2 regions of the Clostridium chromiireducens genome follow, and region 1 is predicted to be linked to the other one. Evidence: riboswitches for the same ligand, from Rfam matches in the RefSeq annotation. Region 1 holds a riboswitch; the other holds the start of a gene.
The links. Region 1 has a riboswitch for S-adenosylmethionine ahead of D2A34_RS23610 (methionine ABC transporter ATP-binding protein). Riboswitches for the same ligand answer to the same signal wherever they lie in the genome.
Positions count from the first base shown of each region.

Region 1 (7,682 bases):
CTATGCCTTCATAATCATGAAATACAACAATCTTTTTTTGTCCATTCTCTATAGCATACTCAACAGCTTTAACAGCACCCTTTAATTCACCTGCTATTTGTCTTATGTCTCTTCCTCCTGATAAATTTTTCTCAGCATTACTCTCTATATACTCTACCACATTGTTGTTAACACAAACTACGCCATAAGAGTATCTTCCATCAGAAGAATTATAACTACCATCAACATAAGCATGAATACAGTCCTTAGGATATTTCTCATCACTTTTCTTTAACATTCTGTTACCCTCATTTAAGTAAGCTTTAGCCTCATCTATACTTTCAAAACTCTTATATTTAGCACCTTTAACACCTTTTACATAAGTCAAGCACTCTGCCCATGTATCTACCATAATATTTTCTATACTTCTATTATTATTAAAATCAAATCCCGATTGTATTGCATAAATTTTCTTTGCCATAAATTTTATACTTTCTCCTTTAACTGCATTTCACTTTTTTATTCTATAAAATATAAACTCTTATTTTATAAAGTCGATAAATCCTCTATCACTCCATATAACTTTTCAACATTCTTTGCCCCTGTGAAATTAATTAAATACTCAATTCCTTTTTTTAATACCAAAAGTAAATCATTTTCTCCCTGCCAATTCTCCACAATTATTGGTAATGGAACATCTTTAATAATTTTATTCACTGCAAAAAATGCAACTCCTACATCATCAATTACTCCTATAAAAGGTATATTATTGGGTATTATATTGATTGGTACTGTAATATATGTAATTGCTATTGACATAACCAGTTTGGTTTTTATAGGTACTCTTTTATCCTTAAGTAACCTATAAACTAAAGAAGCTATATCAGGTAACATAAAAATATACTCTTTATACTTTTTAGATTTTTCCGGCAACTTATTCTCTAAGATCTTTCTTCCCTCTGAATAATTATCATGCACTTTATTAACACTTTCTAATTCTGATAGGTTTTCTTCTTCATTTTCTAAAGTTTCTTTCGTTTCAATACTCTTTATTAAATTTCCCGCTAATGAAATTCTAATGCTACTAGCTTCTACCCATACTTCTGATTTTTTCATATATATTTCATTTATATTTAAATCAACAAAGGATATATCCTTAAGTATTGTATTTATATCAATTATTACTTTATCTTTATCATTGCTTATTCCATATTTTTTAAACATTTTAGATAGTTGATTTAATGCAAAACTTCTTAATATCCTAAACATACCTAAGTTTAGAATCTTCACTTTAACTATTCTAGCAACGATTTTATTATTTATACATTCTATTAATTGAATCTTAACAAAAAATTCTATGTTTAATCCCTTTTTTAAGTTTCCTTCCAATATTATTCCATCATCTATAGATACATTTTTTATACTCAGGCCTTCAATCTTAATAAATTCATTTATGATACTTAATATATCACTCCCTAATAGTTTAACCTTAACCCCCGATATATCCATACATCATCCCCCTTTAATAATCTCTTTATTAATTTTAGGTTAATTTTTCCTAAACATACTTAAAAGTATACAATATTCCAATCAATTATTAAAGGCAGGCTTTGAGGATATTATTAATATTATCACACTAAAAAAGAGAGGCATATATGTTTGCATATTCGGAATTATCCTAATTCTACACAACATGTATGCTCTCTCTATTTATAGAATATCTCTAGGCAATTTAAGTAGCTATTACTATTCTATCTTAGAATACTGGAATTACTGATCCATTGTATTCTTTTTCTATAAATGCCTTAACTTCTGGTGAAGTCATTGCCTTTACTAAAGCTTTAATTTTTTCTTGATTTTCGTTACCTTCTTTTACAACAACTATGTTTGCATAAGGCTTAGCAGCTTCTGAATTTTTATCTTCAATAATAATTGCATCATTTGCTGGATTGAATTTAGCTTCAATTGCATAATTTCCGTTTATTACAGCTGCATCAACATCATCTATAGCTCTTGGAACTGCTGCTGCTTCTAATTCATTGAACTTTAAGTTTTTAGGATTTTCTGTGATATCCTTTGGTGTAACTAATTCACCATCTTTAATTTTTATTAATCCTTTTCCTGCTAATAACTTTAGTGCTCTAGCTTCATTTGATGGATCATTAGGAACAGCAATTGTTGCCCCGCTCTTAAGTTCATCTAAACTCTTAACCTTATGAGAATATAATCCCATTGGTTCTAAATGTACAGCACCTACAGATACTAACTTAAAGCCTTTTGATTCATTTTGTTCTTTTAAATAAGGCATGTGTTGGAAGAAGTTTGCATCTAATGATCCTTCAGATACTGCAGTATTTGGTTGAACATAATCATTAAATTCTGTTATTTCTACAGTATACCCTTCTTTTTCAAGTAACGGCTTAGCTATATCCACTATTTCTTTATGTGGTTTTGGTGTTACACCAATTTTTATTACCTTATCATTTTTTGAATCTTTACTTCCTGAAGTAGCTGTGCCCCCACATCCTACTAATCCAAATGCTACTACTCCTGCTAAAACTACTGATAAAATTGATTTCTTTTTCATATTTTTTCCCCCTATTTTGATAATTTATTGTAAAAATAATTTCCTAGAACTTGTAGTCCTTGTACTACTATAATTAAAACAATACATGTTACTACCATATAATCTGTTTGGAATCTTTGGTATCCATAACTTATAGCTACTTGACCAAGACCTCCTCCTCCAATGGTTCCTGCCATAGCAGAATATCCAACAATACTTATTATTGTAAGCGTGATCCCTGATGCTATTGAAGGAATGGCCTCTTTAAGCATAACCTTAAATATAATCTGAGTATTTGATGCTCCAAAAGATTTTGCCGCTTCAATTATTCCCTTATCAACTTCTCTTAATGATGATTCTATAATTCTTGCTACAAAAGGAGCTGCTGCAATTGTAAGTGGAACTATCGCCGCTTCTGTACCTATAGATTTACCAGCAATGAATCTAGTTAAAGGTATAATTGCTACCATCAATATAATAACCGGAAAACTTCTTAATACATTAATAATTAAATCTAGAATAGTATAAATAACTTTATTTGGTTTTAATCCATCCTTCGCAGTAACTGTTAATATTATTGCAGGTATAAATCCTAAAATAAGTGAACCAATAGTTGACGCAAAAACCATTTCTAATGTCTCTATTAAAGCTTTTACTATTACCTCATTCATTATTCAATCACCTCCAATAAAATATCTTTATTTTCAAGATATTTTATAACCTTATCTTTATCTTCCTCTTTAATATTTATTACAAGCCCACCTAATATTTCACTTCTAAATTTTTCAAGTTTTCCCCAAACTATAGAAAAATCTATTTCTAAATCCCTAGCCATTTTTGTAATAAGAGCATTTTCAGAAGAATCACTTGGGAAGAACAACTTAATATTAACTCCATCTTCTGGCAATATTCCATTTTCATCTTCTTCACCTAAGAATTTTCTTAAAGATTTTCCTGGTTTTAAGAACAGGTCCTCTGATTTTCCTTCAGCCTCTATCTTTCCTCCATCAATTAACGCAACCTTTTCGCATACTTCTTTTATTACTTCCATTTGATGAGTAACTATTACTATTGTTATTCCCAATTCTTTATTAATTTTAGAAAGTAACGCTAAAATATCTTTTGTAATTTTAGGATCTAATGCTGACGTTGCTTCATCACAAAGCAATACTTTAGGATCTAGTGCTAATGCTCTTGCTATTGCTACTCTTTGCTTCTGACCACCACTAAGTTCTGATGGTTTGCTTAATTTTTTATCTTTTAATCCAACTAAATCTAATAATCTTAGTACTTTGTTTTGAATTTCATTTTTACTATATCCCCACACTTCAAGTGGAAGTGCTACATTATCAAAAACATTCTTTCTTTGCATAAGGTTGAAATTTTGAAAAATCATCCCCAAATCTTTTCTAAATTCTCTAAGGCTAGTCCCTGCTAATGAAGAAACCTCTTTCCCCATTACTTTTACTGATCCTCCATCATAAGTTTCAAGTCCATTTATGCATCTAAGTAATGTCGATTTTCCTGCCCCACTATGTCCTATTATTCCATAAATTTCGCCCTCTTTAATACTTATTGATACGTCTTTTATAACTTGTGTTTCCCCAAAATTCTTGACTACATTTCTAATTTCTATCAAAACACATTTTCCTCCTTTGACTTTGTTTTGTTAGTTTCCGGATAACTAAGGTAGTAATTTAAGTAACTTTTCAGATTATTTAATTAATACCTCAAAACAAAAGCGCCAGAGAATAAATCTCTAGCGCATAAAACACCATTCAAATTTATCCTCTCATCTATCAGCTAATGCTGCTGGAATTAGCACCATATAAATATCGACTTTTATACAATATTTAGGTTGCCGGGTTTCTCAGGGCCAGTCCCTCCACCACTCTTGATAAGATATCAGATTATTTAATTTAGTTACTGAAATGATTATATAAATTTTTTTTTCATTTGTCAATCTCTAAATAATAACCATTGAATCCATTTAATCCAAAGTATTATGCTCGGATTACTATCATTATATATAGTAGATTAACATATTGCAAGAACTTTTTAATATTTACATATAAATTTTAAAATAATATTATAGTTTTATTATCAATAAGATAATTAAGCTGCTTTTTTCTGAGTAGAACCATTTGTTGTAATATTCCAGTTATTTGAGCATTGTGGAGATATTTGTCCATGTTCTTTAATATAATTTGTCATCAAGCTTCTCACTTGACCGTCATCTCCAAGAACTTTACCCGAATCATAATTTACAATACTTGCATCAGTATTACTCAATCCAGCTGCTTTCATAAAACCGCCGCCACCATTATATCTATAATTGTTTATGGCAACAGTAAATTCATCACTATCTTTTACTGCCACATCATTTACTTTTAAATTTTTTATTCTATTTCCAGAAATTACTCTTCCAGTTGTTTTATCCACTATACATGAAGGCTCTGTTAAATCTATATCATAGGTTGCTCCATATAGTTGATCTAAATTATAATCTGGAATGTTTAATGCCGAGTCCTTAGCAACTACATGATTACTGCTATTAGTTTGAGCATAATATCTAACAGAATACTCCATCCAATCTTTAAGCTGCTTACCATTCATCTTTATACCATATAAGAAATTCTCAAATGTATAAACCGCCATCATATCTTTTATTGTAATATCGCCTTTTGGTATGAATGCTGATGAACTTAAAGGTGCAGCAATTGAAAGCTTAGTTCCAGCAGATTCTTTTTGAACCTTATTAATTAGCTCCATAATTGCTGTAGGCTGATTTGTTTGTCCTTGCCCAGTGAACTCTCCACTTGAAGTTCCTATTTTTGTATCTACATACTTCAAAGTTGCATCTTGATATGGTTTAATTAGAGTTACTATCTCAGAATCCTCTCCTATATTCTTATCAATAACAACATTCTTAGTTGAAATCCCTGAAAGTTTTCCATTTGAATCAATATTCATTTCAAATTGAGCAATCCCTGTTGCTCCTTTTGTTGATTCCACTATTGGCACGACTTTTCCTTCTGGATTTTTCTTAGTTAAGTCATTGACTTTTAGATGAGTATGACCTGCAACAATTGCATCAATTCCGCTTACTTGCGTTGCAATTTCGTTAATCTGATTTTCTGGCAAAACATCTGCTTCTGTTTCTTCCCCACTATGAGCTGAAACTACAACAATATCTGCCCCTTTAGCCTTAACCTCTTTAACCCATTTTTTTGCTTCATCTACAAGATCATTAAACTCAAGCCCTTCATAGTGCGATTTGTCTTCCCAACTTGGTACACATTTATTTTCTAAACCTATTACTGCAAGCTTAACTTCTTTACCATTTACATTGAAGCTTTTTATAATATAAGGTTGAACAAAATTTGAATTATCTCCTTTATATACATTAGCAGCAAGGACTGATATTCCTTCACTTTGGTAATCCTTAATAACTCTATTTAATACCTCTAAACCATAATTAAATTCATGGTTACCTAAAGTCCATGAATCATATTTCATAGCCCCCATTACTTTCGCCATAGGATACTCTAAATTTTTATCCATTACATCATAATAATACGATAAAGGCGTTCCTTGAATAGTATCTCCATTGTCAATTAACATAACATTTTTATTATTTTGTCTAACATTTTTAACATATGTTGAGACTCTTGCTAGCCCTTGACCTTTCTCCGTTGCCTTTCCCATTGCGTAATCATAATCTAATACTGTTCCATGTACATCAGTTGTTGCTAATAATATTATTGAACTCGATAAGTTTATCATTCTTTCTATTTCCTTGTTAGGAATTGTATTTTTGCCATTCTTATCTTTATTATCTTTGCACCAATCAATAAATGCATCTCTTACTAAAATATGAGTATCATTAGCTACATTTAATCCACCATATTTTTTAAATGCTGTAAATGAATCTCCACCCTGAGCAACAAAGTCCGGCAATGCTACAGATAAGTTTTCAGAATCCTTAATTGCGCTTCCATCTTCTCTTGTTATATCCTTAATTCTTTCTCCAGATGGAAGATTTGAGTTATAGGTAAACTTAATTCCTGATACTTGCATTCCCTTGCTATTATCTGCAACTCCTTGTTCTAAAGCTTCTTTTAATTGAGCTTTTGTCATACTTAGTTTGTAAATGGTGTTATCAAAAGGCATAAATTGCCACATAGTACCTACTGTCATATCACCTTGTGGTATATCTATTCTTAGCCCTCCATTATTTTGAATTCCTACATCTGCGTTAACTGCATTTCTTGTGACATCTGTAGCCCAATTTCCCAAGACCGATGAACCATATGGAGAAATATTTATTTTTCTTGTAAGTTCTTTTTCATTATTGTACCCGATAACCTCATTAGTAGTTGATTTTATTTCATTATTAGCATTATCCACCATCTCATTAATATATCTATCTGTTTCTGGATTTTCGGCTTTATATCCCTTATCATTATCCAATGCTATATAAGAAGATTCTATTGTTGGCGTATCAAACTTCACTTTTTTATCACCAGTTATCTTAAACTTAGCATCTATAAATCCTTTACCTGCAGAATTTCCAATAAAAACTGGAATATTTGTGACTTTAGCAATTGCTGAAGTTTTAGTATGGCTGTGGCCACCAAAAACCGCATCTATATTTTTAAGTTTGTCTGCTATGTTAAATATAGCTCCAGTTGCATTATCTCCGTTATCTCCTTCATGTATTAATGCTAATATTATGTCTGCAGAATTATTCTGCTTCAATTCTCCTGCTATGGAATTAACTTCATTTGCTAAATCTTTAAATTCATAATCTTTCACATACTTAGGTGATACAATTGTTGATGTTTCTGGAGTTATTCCTCCTATTACTGCAATCTTTATTCCATCCTTAGTAACGATTTTATAAGGATCAAATATCCTTTTTCCTGTTGACTTACTATAAAGATTGCTACAAATTATTGAGTATGATGCTCCCTTCATAGTTTCATTTAAAAGTGTATCTAGTCCCCAATCAAATTCATGATTTCCAAGGGTTGTCACTTCCAGACCTATTTTTGACATAACTTCTTGAACTGGAACCCCTTTCATAATATTTGAAATTGCAGATCCCTGATATAAATCTCCACCGCCTAAAATT
Region 1 covers NZ_QXDJ01000008.1:60,541-68,222, reverse strand. Annotated here, with positions in the region: gene D2A34_RS23630 (ribonuclease H1 domain-containing protein) at 1-460, opposite strand, end outside; gene D2A34_RS23625 (YkvA family protein) at 526-1,488, opposite strand; gene D2A34_RS23620 (MetQ/NlpA family ABC transporter substrate-binding protein) at 1,736-2,566, opposite strand; gene D2A34_RS23615 (methionine ABC transporter permease) at 2,578-3,216, opposite strand; gene D2A34_RS23610 (methionine ABC transporter ATP-binding protein) at 3,216-4,184, opposite strand; SAM riboswitch class I at 4,335-4,449, opposite strand; gene D2A34_RS23605 (bifunctional metallophosphatase/5'-nucleotidase) at 4,661-7,682, opposite strand, start outside.

Region 2 (7,682 bases), on a different contig from region 1:
ATCAGGATGTAACATACTTTTAAAAACAAGACCTACTACTAAGTAAGACATTACTTGAGGTGAAAAAATAACCATTCTGTGAAAATTCTTTAATTTTATGACTTTTTGTGTTAATAATAATGCTAAAGCTAATCCTACTACAGTTTTCAAGATTGTTGTTACTGTCGTAAATAGCACAGTATTCCATATGTATGCACGATACTCTGGTTTTCCTTTTAATACCTCTGCATAATTTTTAAATCCTACAAAATTAATTTTATCAGTGAAATTATTCCAATCAGTGAATGAGTATAATATACCTATGATTCCTGGTAAAAAGCAAAGTAAGAAAAATATTAATAACGCCCCGCTTGTAAAGTACCACGGATATAATTTTTTTCTATCCATCAAAATCCCTCCATTTTAGAAAAATAAGGTTTCTAAAATGGAGAAACCTTATTTTTTATTTACTATAATTAATTACTATGATTATTTATTCCAATCAGGATCCTTTTGTAATTGAGCTTGTTCTTTTCTTCTATTCATAATTGTTTGTAAAACTTGTTCTGGAGTTGAAGATCCAGTATACATAGCTTCTAAATCTTTACCAACATCCATCCATTGACTATCGATGTATTTAACACCTGCTTGCATAACCATTCCTTTTTGCATCGAATCTATATATGCTTGGTCTTCTTTTGAATATTTAGATTTAACTTCTGGCCAACATAATTCAGATAATCCTGGTTGTCCATCTAAACGTTTTTGTAGATTTTCAGGTTTTGCTAAAAAGTCGAAGAATTTCTTTGCTTCTTCTACATGTTTTCCATTTTTGTTTATAAAATATGCATTACTTGCTGGATTTACACCAATTGCTTGATTATCTCCCCAAGGCATTACAAATATACCTAATTTGTTAGTATCAAAGTCTGGAAAATCTGCTTTTACTTCATTTCTCCAAGCTGATTCTGCTATAAACATTGCTGCTTTTCCTTTAGCCATTGCTTCTTTAGCATTTTCAACTGAGTTACTTAAGTAGTTATCTCCATAGAATCCTAAATCAGCAAATTCTTTTAACTCTTTAATAATAGTTTGTAATTCAGGTACAGAATCTAAATCAACTTCGTTTTTGTTTAGTTTGCTATATAAGTCTGGATGCTTTTGTTGATACATAGCTCCTGTTTCAAATAAAGGAAGAACTTGATGCCATCCATTTTGAGTTCCTTCATATACTGGAATAACTCCTGAATCTTTTATCTTTTGACATACAGCTTTAAATTCTGCATAATTTGTAGGAACTTTTAAACCTAATTTATCAAATATTTCTTTATTGTATACGTAGAAATACATTTTCTTACCTGGGAATGTAATACCATATACCTTACTATTATACGAAATTGAAGGAAGAACATTAGGGTCTAATCTCTTTACCCATTCTTCACTTGATACGTCTTGTACATATTTTTCCGGATTGACTCTTGTTACTAGATTTAGTGGGTCCGCATCTGCACAGAAGATATCTGGTGCTTCACCTGAGTCTAATTTTACTTTCAATAAATCACGCCATTGTGCATCTGGTGAGATTTGAAAATCAATTTTAACGCCTGTCTCGCTTTCAAATTGTTTAGCTAACTCTTGCACAACTCCAGATGTCGGCAACCCAGATTGATGTGAACCAAATGTTAATGTAACCTTTTCACTGCTACTTGTAGATTTTGAATCGCTTGAAGTACTGCTTGAATTTCCCCCACACCCTACAAGCAGACCTCCAGCCATCATGGTAACACAGAGAGTACTTAATAATTTTATTAACCTTTTTCTCATTAATATTTACCTCCACTTTTTGTAATGTTTTCTTTAATTTTCTATGATATGCTTTACATTGAGTACATGTTTATGATAACATTATCATTGCTTATTAGAAATAGAAAAAACAGTACTCTTTTTTGCACTTTTTTGAACATTATTATATAATACATCCTAAAGGGAGGAGCATATCTATGAATCGGAAATTATATTTTTCTCAAAAAATATATTTATTTTTTATATATGGATTATTGGTTATTGTATTGCTATCATTATTTTTTATATCGTTTTATTCACTTTATAGTAAAAATATTTATAAAGATGCAAAAACAAAATCTGAAACATTATGTGCCTCTGTTCAAAATTCAATCTCAACAGAATTAAAGAATATGTCAACTGTTTCTATGAATATTGTATATTCAAATGCTATAAAGAAGAACTTCACCAGCTTTACAAAAAATAATACTGATAAAATTGAACTTGATAATTTCTTCGTTTCTAGAGAAAATGTTTTAGCAATTTACGATATCATTACGGCTATTATTGGACCATTTCAATCTGCATCCCAGGTGAATCTTTATACACTTAATGGAATATGCATAGGTTCTGGTTATTTTCAGGGAGTTACAAATGTAGGATTAAAATCCATTCCCTGGTATGAAGAAACCATGAATAAAAATGGTGCTAAAAATATTTCAACTACATCAAAACTATCAAATAACATTGCACGAAATGAATATGGCGCAGATAAACAATATCTATCGCTAACTCGTGTTTTTTTTAATAGCAGCAACGAGCCAGAAGGAATTGTTGAAGTACTGCAAGATTATAATAATGTTTTTTCATTAATTTCACAGTTAAAACTTAAAAATCCTTCTACATCGTTTTACGTGTATAATGAAAAAAATGAATTAGTTTATCCAAATAGTGAATCCTTGAATGAAAATATAAATTATATGGATTCTATTAAATCTAACAACTTGACCCCTTCTATAGGATACTTCGTAACCTTAGGGAATGATGAAAACGTTCTTATTACTTATGAAAAAATTGATGCATATAATTGGACAATTGTAACTAGTGAACCTAAGAGTACTGTATTTAGATCGTTGTACTCTTTTGAACAAGGATTTATCATTCTTATTATTTTTTCTATTTTCTTCACTTTACTTTTATGTTTTATAATATCAAGCAGGCTGACTTCTCCTTTAAGTAAGTTAACAAAAGCAACGAAAAAAGTTACTATTAGTAGAGTTTTGAATGAAAAAGAACTTATATTAACTCCTGTAAATAGTAATATCCAAGAAATATCGGAGTTATATAGATCATTTTTAGAAATGTATGATAAATTAAAAGATTCTTCTCATGAGATACTATTACTAAAATCAGAGGAAACTAAGGCAAAACTCCAAGCAACACAGTCTCTTGTTAATCCTCATTTCTTATATAATAATCTAACAAATATTAGTATAATGGCCGAAGAAAATATGAATGACAATATTATAGATATGTGTCATGCATTGTGTGATTATTTTAGATATATTACAACTAACGATGAAACTGCAGTTTCTTTAAGCACAGAAATTTTATATACACAAAAATATATTGAATGTATGAAAATGAGATACGGCGAAGACCTTATTTATACTTGTGATATTAACAAGCTAACAGAAAACATTTTAATACCAAAACTAATTATACAACCTATTGTTGAAAATGCCTTTAAGCATGGATTTAGTTCATCACCTCCATGGCATTTAAATATTAGTTCTAATATAGATGAAAATAAATGGTTAATTCATATTGAAGATAATGGCGGATGCCTAAGCAAAGATAAGAAAGAAGAACTTCTATCAACGTTCTATAATTTAAATAAAGATGAGGAATTGAAAACTTTAAAAATTGGTGGTATGGGAATAAAAAATGTATATATAAGATTAAAACTCTTATACAACGAACATGCCATTTTTAAAATCGATAATTCAAAAGACCATAAGACAATTTTTACAATCGGTGGTCCTATATATTATAATAAGGAGGATTTTTATGGAAACTATACACAATTATAAATATCTTGTTGTAGAGGACGAGCATCTGATCAGACAGAATTTAATAAAAAAAATTAGTTCCTTATCAGTTCCTCTTGAACTGGTTGGTGAAGCTAGTAATGGAGAAAATGCCATAGCCCTTATTGAGCAATTATATCCTTCTTTGGTGATTACTGATATAAGAATGCCTCAATCTGATGGATTACAGCTTATTAAATATATACATCAAAATCATCCACATATTAAAACCATGATTTTAAGCGGATATAATGATTTTAAATATGCTCAAATAGCGCTAAAATATGGTGTGAAAGATTTTCTTTTGAAACCGATTAAAATAGACGAGCTTAATGCAGCGCTGCAAAATATACTTGTAATACTAGATTCAGAAAATAAAAATATTTCATCTTTTTCAATTGATCCACATGGCTTAAAACCCGAAAATCTAAGCCAATTAATAGAAAGCTATATACTTAATAATTATGCTTCAATAACTTCACTAAATAAAATAGCTGAAAAATTTGGATTTACAAATGAATATCTTAGTAAGATATTCAAAAAGTACACAGGTGAGACGCCAATAAAATATATCACAAAAATCCGCATAAACGAATCAAAACTCCTTTTAATCAATCAACCTGACTTAGAAATAAAAAAAGTTGGAGAATTAGTTGGATATAAAGATGCTTTTTATTTCAGCAGAGTATTCAAATCTAATGTTGGATTTTATCCTAGTGACTATAGATCAAAACATTTAAAGACTAACTAACCTAACATTCTTCACCTTAAATTTTTTCTAACATTAAAACTAGAGGATCAACATTTTTTCATAAATGTTGATCCTCTAGTTGGTTAATTATCATCTTATCTATTAATGAAGGTTTGCTTTTATATAATTCAAATTAATATCTTCTCTACCTTAACTATTTATATCTTTTATGCTTCGAATGCTTGTGATAAATCATAGATTATATCATCAATATGTTCAGTACCAATTGAAAGACGAATAGTGTTTGGCTTTATTCCTGATTCCTTTAATTCTGTTTCATTCATTTGTGAATGAGTAGTACTTGCTGGATGAATTACTAGTGATTTAACATCAGCTACATTGGCAAGTAGAGAGAATATTTCTAATCTATCAATAAAATCTTGCGCTTCTTTAGCTCCACCTTTAATTTCAAAAGTGAATATAGAACCTGCTCCATTTGGGAAATACTTATTGTATAATTCATGATCTGGGCTCTCTGGTAATGATGGATGATTGACCTTCTCTACCTTTGCATGATTCTTTAAGAAGTCTACTACTTTTAAAGCATTTTCAACATGACGTTCAAGTCTAAGAGAAAGTGTTTCTAATCCTTGTAATAATATAAAAGCATTAAATGGGCTTATGCAAGCACCAGTATCTCTTAATATTACAGCACGAATTCTGGTCACATATGCTGCTGCGCCAACTGCTTCTGCAAACTTGATTCCATGATAACTTGGATCTGCCTCAGTTAATTGTGGGAATTTTCCTGAACCTATCCAGTCAAATTTTCCTGAATCTACGATTACGCCACCTAATGATGTACCATGTCCACCTATAAATTTAGTAGCCGAATGAACAACTATGTCTGCTCCATGTTCAATTGGTCTGAAAAGGAATGGAGTTCCGAATGTATTATCAACTATTAGTGGAATTTTATGTTTATGAGCTATTTCTGCTAATGCATCAACATCTAAAATATTTGAATTTGGATTCCCAAGTGATTCGATTAAGATTGCTTTTGTATTTTCTTGAATTGCATTCTCAAAATTTGATAAATCATCAGGATCTACAAATGTTGTTGTAACGCCATTTGTTGGGAATGTATGTGCTAATAAGTTATATGATCCACCATATATAGTTTTTTCTGCAACTATATGATCTCCTGCTTTAGTTATATTTTGTAGTGCATATGTTATTGCTGCTGCTCCTGAAGCTACTGCAAGTGCTGCTACCCCACCCTCTAAAGCTGCAATACGTTTTTCAAAAACATCTTGTGTAGAATTTGTTAAACGTCCATATATATTCCCAGCATCAGCTAGTCCAAATCTTGCAGCAGCATGTGCTGAATTTCTAAATACATATGAAGTTGTTTGATAAATAGGTACTGCTCTAGCATCTGTTGCTGGATCTGGTTGTTCTTGTCCTACATGAAGTTGTAGTGTTTCAAATTTTAAATTTCTTTCTTTGTTGCTCATAATCTTGCCCCCATCATATATTTTAATTTCTTATTTATCTTATCTATTTACTATGATTTGTATATTACTCCTATATTTTCAAGTTGTCAATAACTAATTAAAAGTCTTATTTATACTCAAATTTACAAATTAATATACAGAAAATTAGTCCAATATATAGCAAAAACTACCTTCTAAATAAGAAAGTAGTGAAGAGATTCATTTACATTCTTATCTACCAGATATAAAATCTGCAGGAATTAGCACCTTAAACTAATGATAACATTTAATCCAGGTTGCTAGACATCATTGGGCCAGTCCCTCCGTCTTTCTTGATAAAAATTTATATTTTATTATTCTTAGTTGTTTACTATGATATAAAGTATACATTTTATAGGTTAAAATGTCAATACTTTTTTAATTTTCTGCAACTTTTTTTATTAAATTGCTAATATAGATCTTAATTTATAACTATTCATTCAAATACACTAATTCCCCATTAAAATATGTCCTTTCAATATTAATATTAGATATATCTAATGGATTTAACAAAAATATATTCTTATCCAAAACTATCAAGTCCGCTTTTTTTTCAACCTCTAAACTTCCTATATCTTTCTCTTTCCCCAATGCATAAGCTGCATTAATAGTAAACATCTTTACAGACTCTATTACTGATATTCTCTCACTTGGATTTAATCTATATCGCATATCAGTCATATTAATTTTCTCAGGATAACCTGATTGTGTGAAATCATATAAATTTCGTATAGAACTACATTCTATAGCCTTTAATGGATTTGCTCTTTCTATATCCCAATTATCTGAAGATCCAGCTGTAATGATTCCACTATCAATTAGAGATTTAATTGGGTATTGTCTATGAGCTCTTACCTCACCTATTGCCATTACTTCATTTTTGCTCACACTCATATCTTTATAAAACCATGATGGTCTTATAATTGCATTTATGTTCAAATTTTTCATTCTTTGTATATAATATTTCGTTATGAGATCTATATGAAGTAATGAATTCCTAAAATTGCGATTTATGTTAGTTTTCAAAGAATACTCTATGCCATCGATTGACAATTTACAAGCTAAGTCTCCTACTGCATGAATACAAACATTAAAATCTAGTCTGTTTGCCATTTTTATTCCTTCTTTAAATTCTTGATAATTCCATAAAAACATCCCATTTTCTTCATACGATTCTTTGTTTATTTGCTCATAGGGTCTAAATAGGTAGGCTGTCTTATCTTCTATAAGTCCATCAGAGAAAAACTTTGCAATTGATATGTCAAATAAATCTGTTTTATATAGTATTCTTCTTCTTTTTAGATGATGCATTTGTTCAAATATAGTTTTTTTACAAATTTCTTCAGGTTTAATTGTAACCCCATAATTTATTCTTAATTTAAGTTTATTTTCTTCTTCCAATTTCTTATAAGTTTCCAATTTCATTTTTAGTCTTTCATCATTTATTAACCCAATTGTTGTTATTCCATATGAATGTAATATATTTTGATATTTTATAAATTTACTTAAGTATTCATCATCTTTATAACTTTCCATTTCTTTCGCTTTTACTATATAAACTATATCTACTTCATTTCCTTTTAAGGTACCCCACAATTCCCCTTG
Region 2 covers NZ_QXDJ01000002.1:2,115-9,796, reverse strand. Annotated here, with positions in the region: gene D2A34_RS05345 (carbohydrate ABC transporter permease) at 1-387, opposite strand, end outside; gene D2A34_RS05340 (ABC transporter substrate-binding protein) at 469-1,803, opposite strand; gene D2A34_RS05335 (sensor histidine kinase) at 1,980-3,854, shown strand; gene D2A34_RS05330 (response regulator transcription factor) at 3,832-4,602, shown strand; gene D2A34_RS05325 (O-acetylhomoserine aminocarboxypropyltransferase/cysteine synthase family protein) at 4,770-6,059, opposite strand; SAM riboswitch class I at 6,267-6,380, opposite strand; gene D2A34_RS05320 (amidohydrolase) at 6,510-7,682, opposite strand, start outside.
Region 2: it holds a riboswitch for S-adenosylmethionine, as region 1 does, so the genes downstream of both, D2A34_RS05325 (O-acetylhomoserine aminocarboxypropyltransferase/cysteine synthase family protein) here and D2A34_RS23610 (methionine ABC transporter ATP-binding protein) in region 1, are expected to answer to the same signal.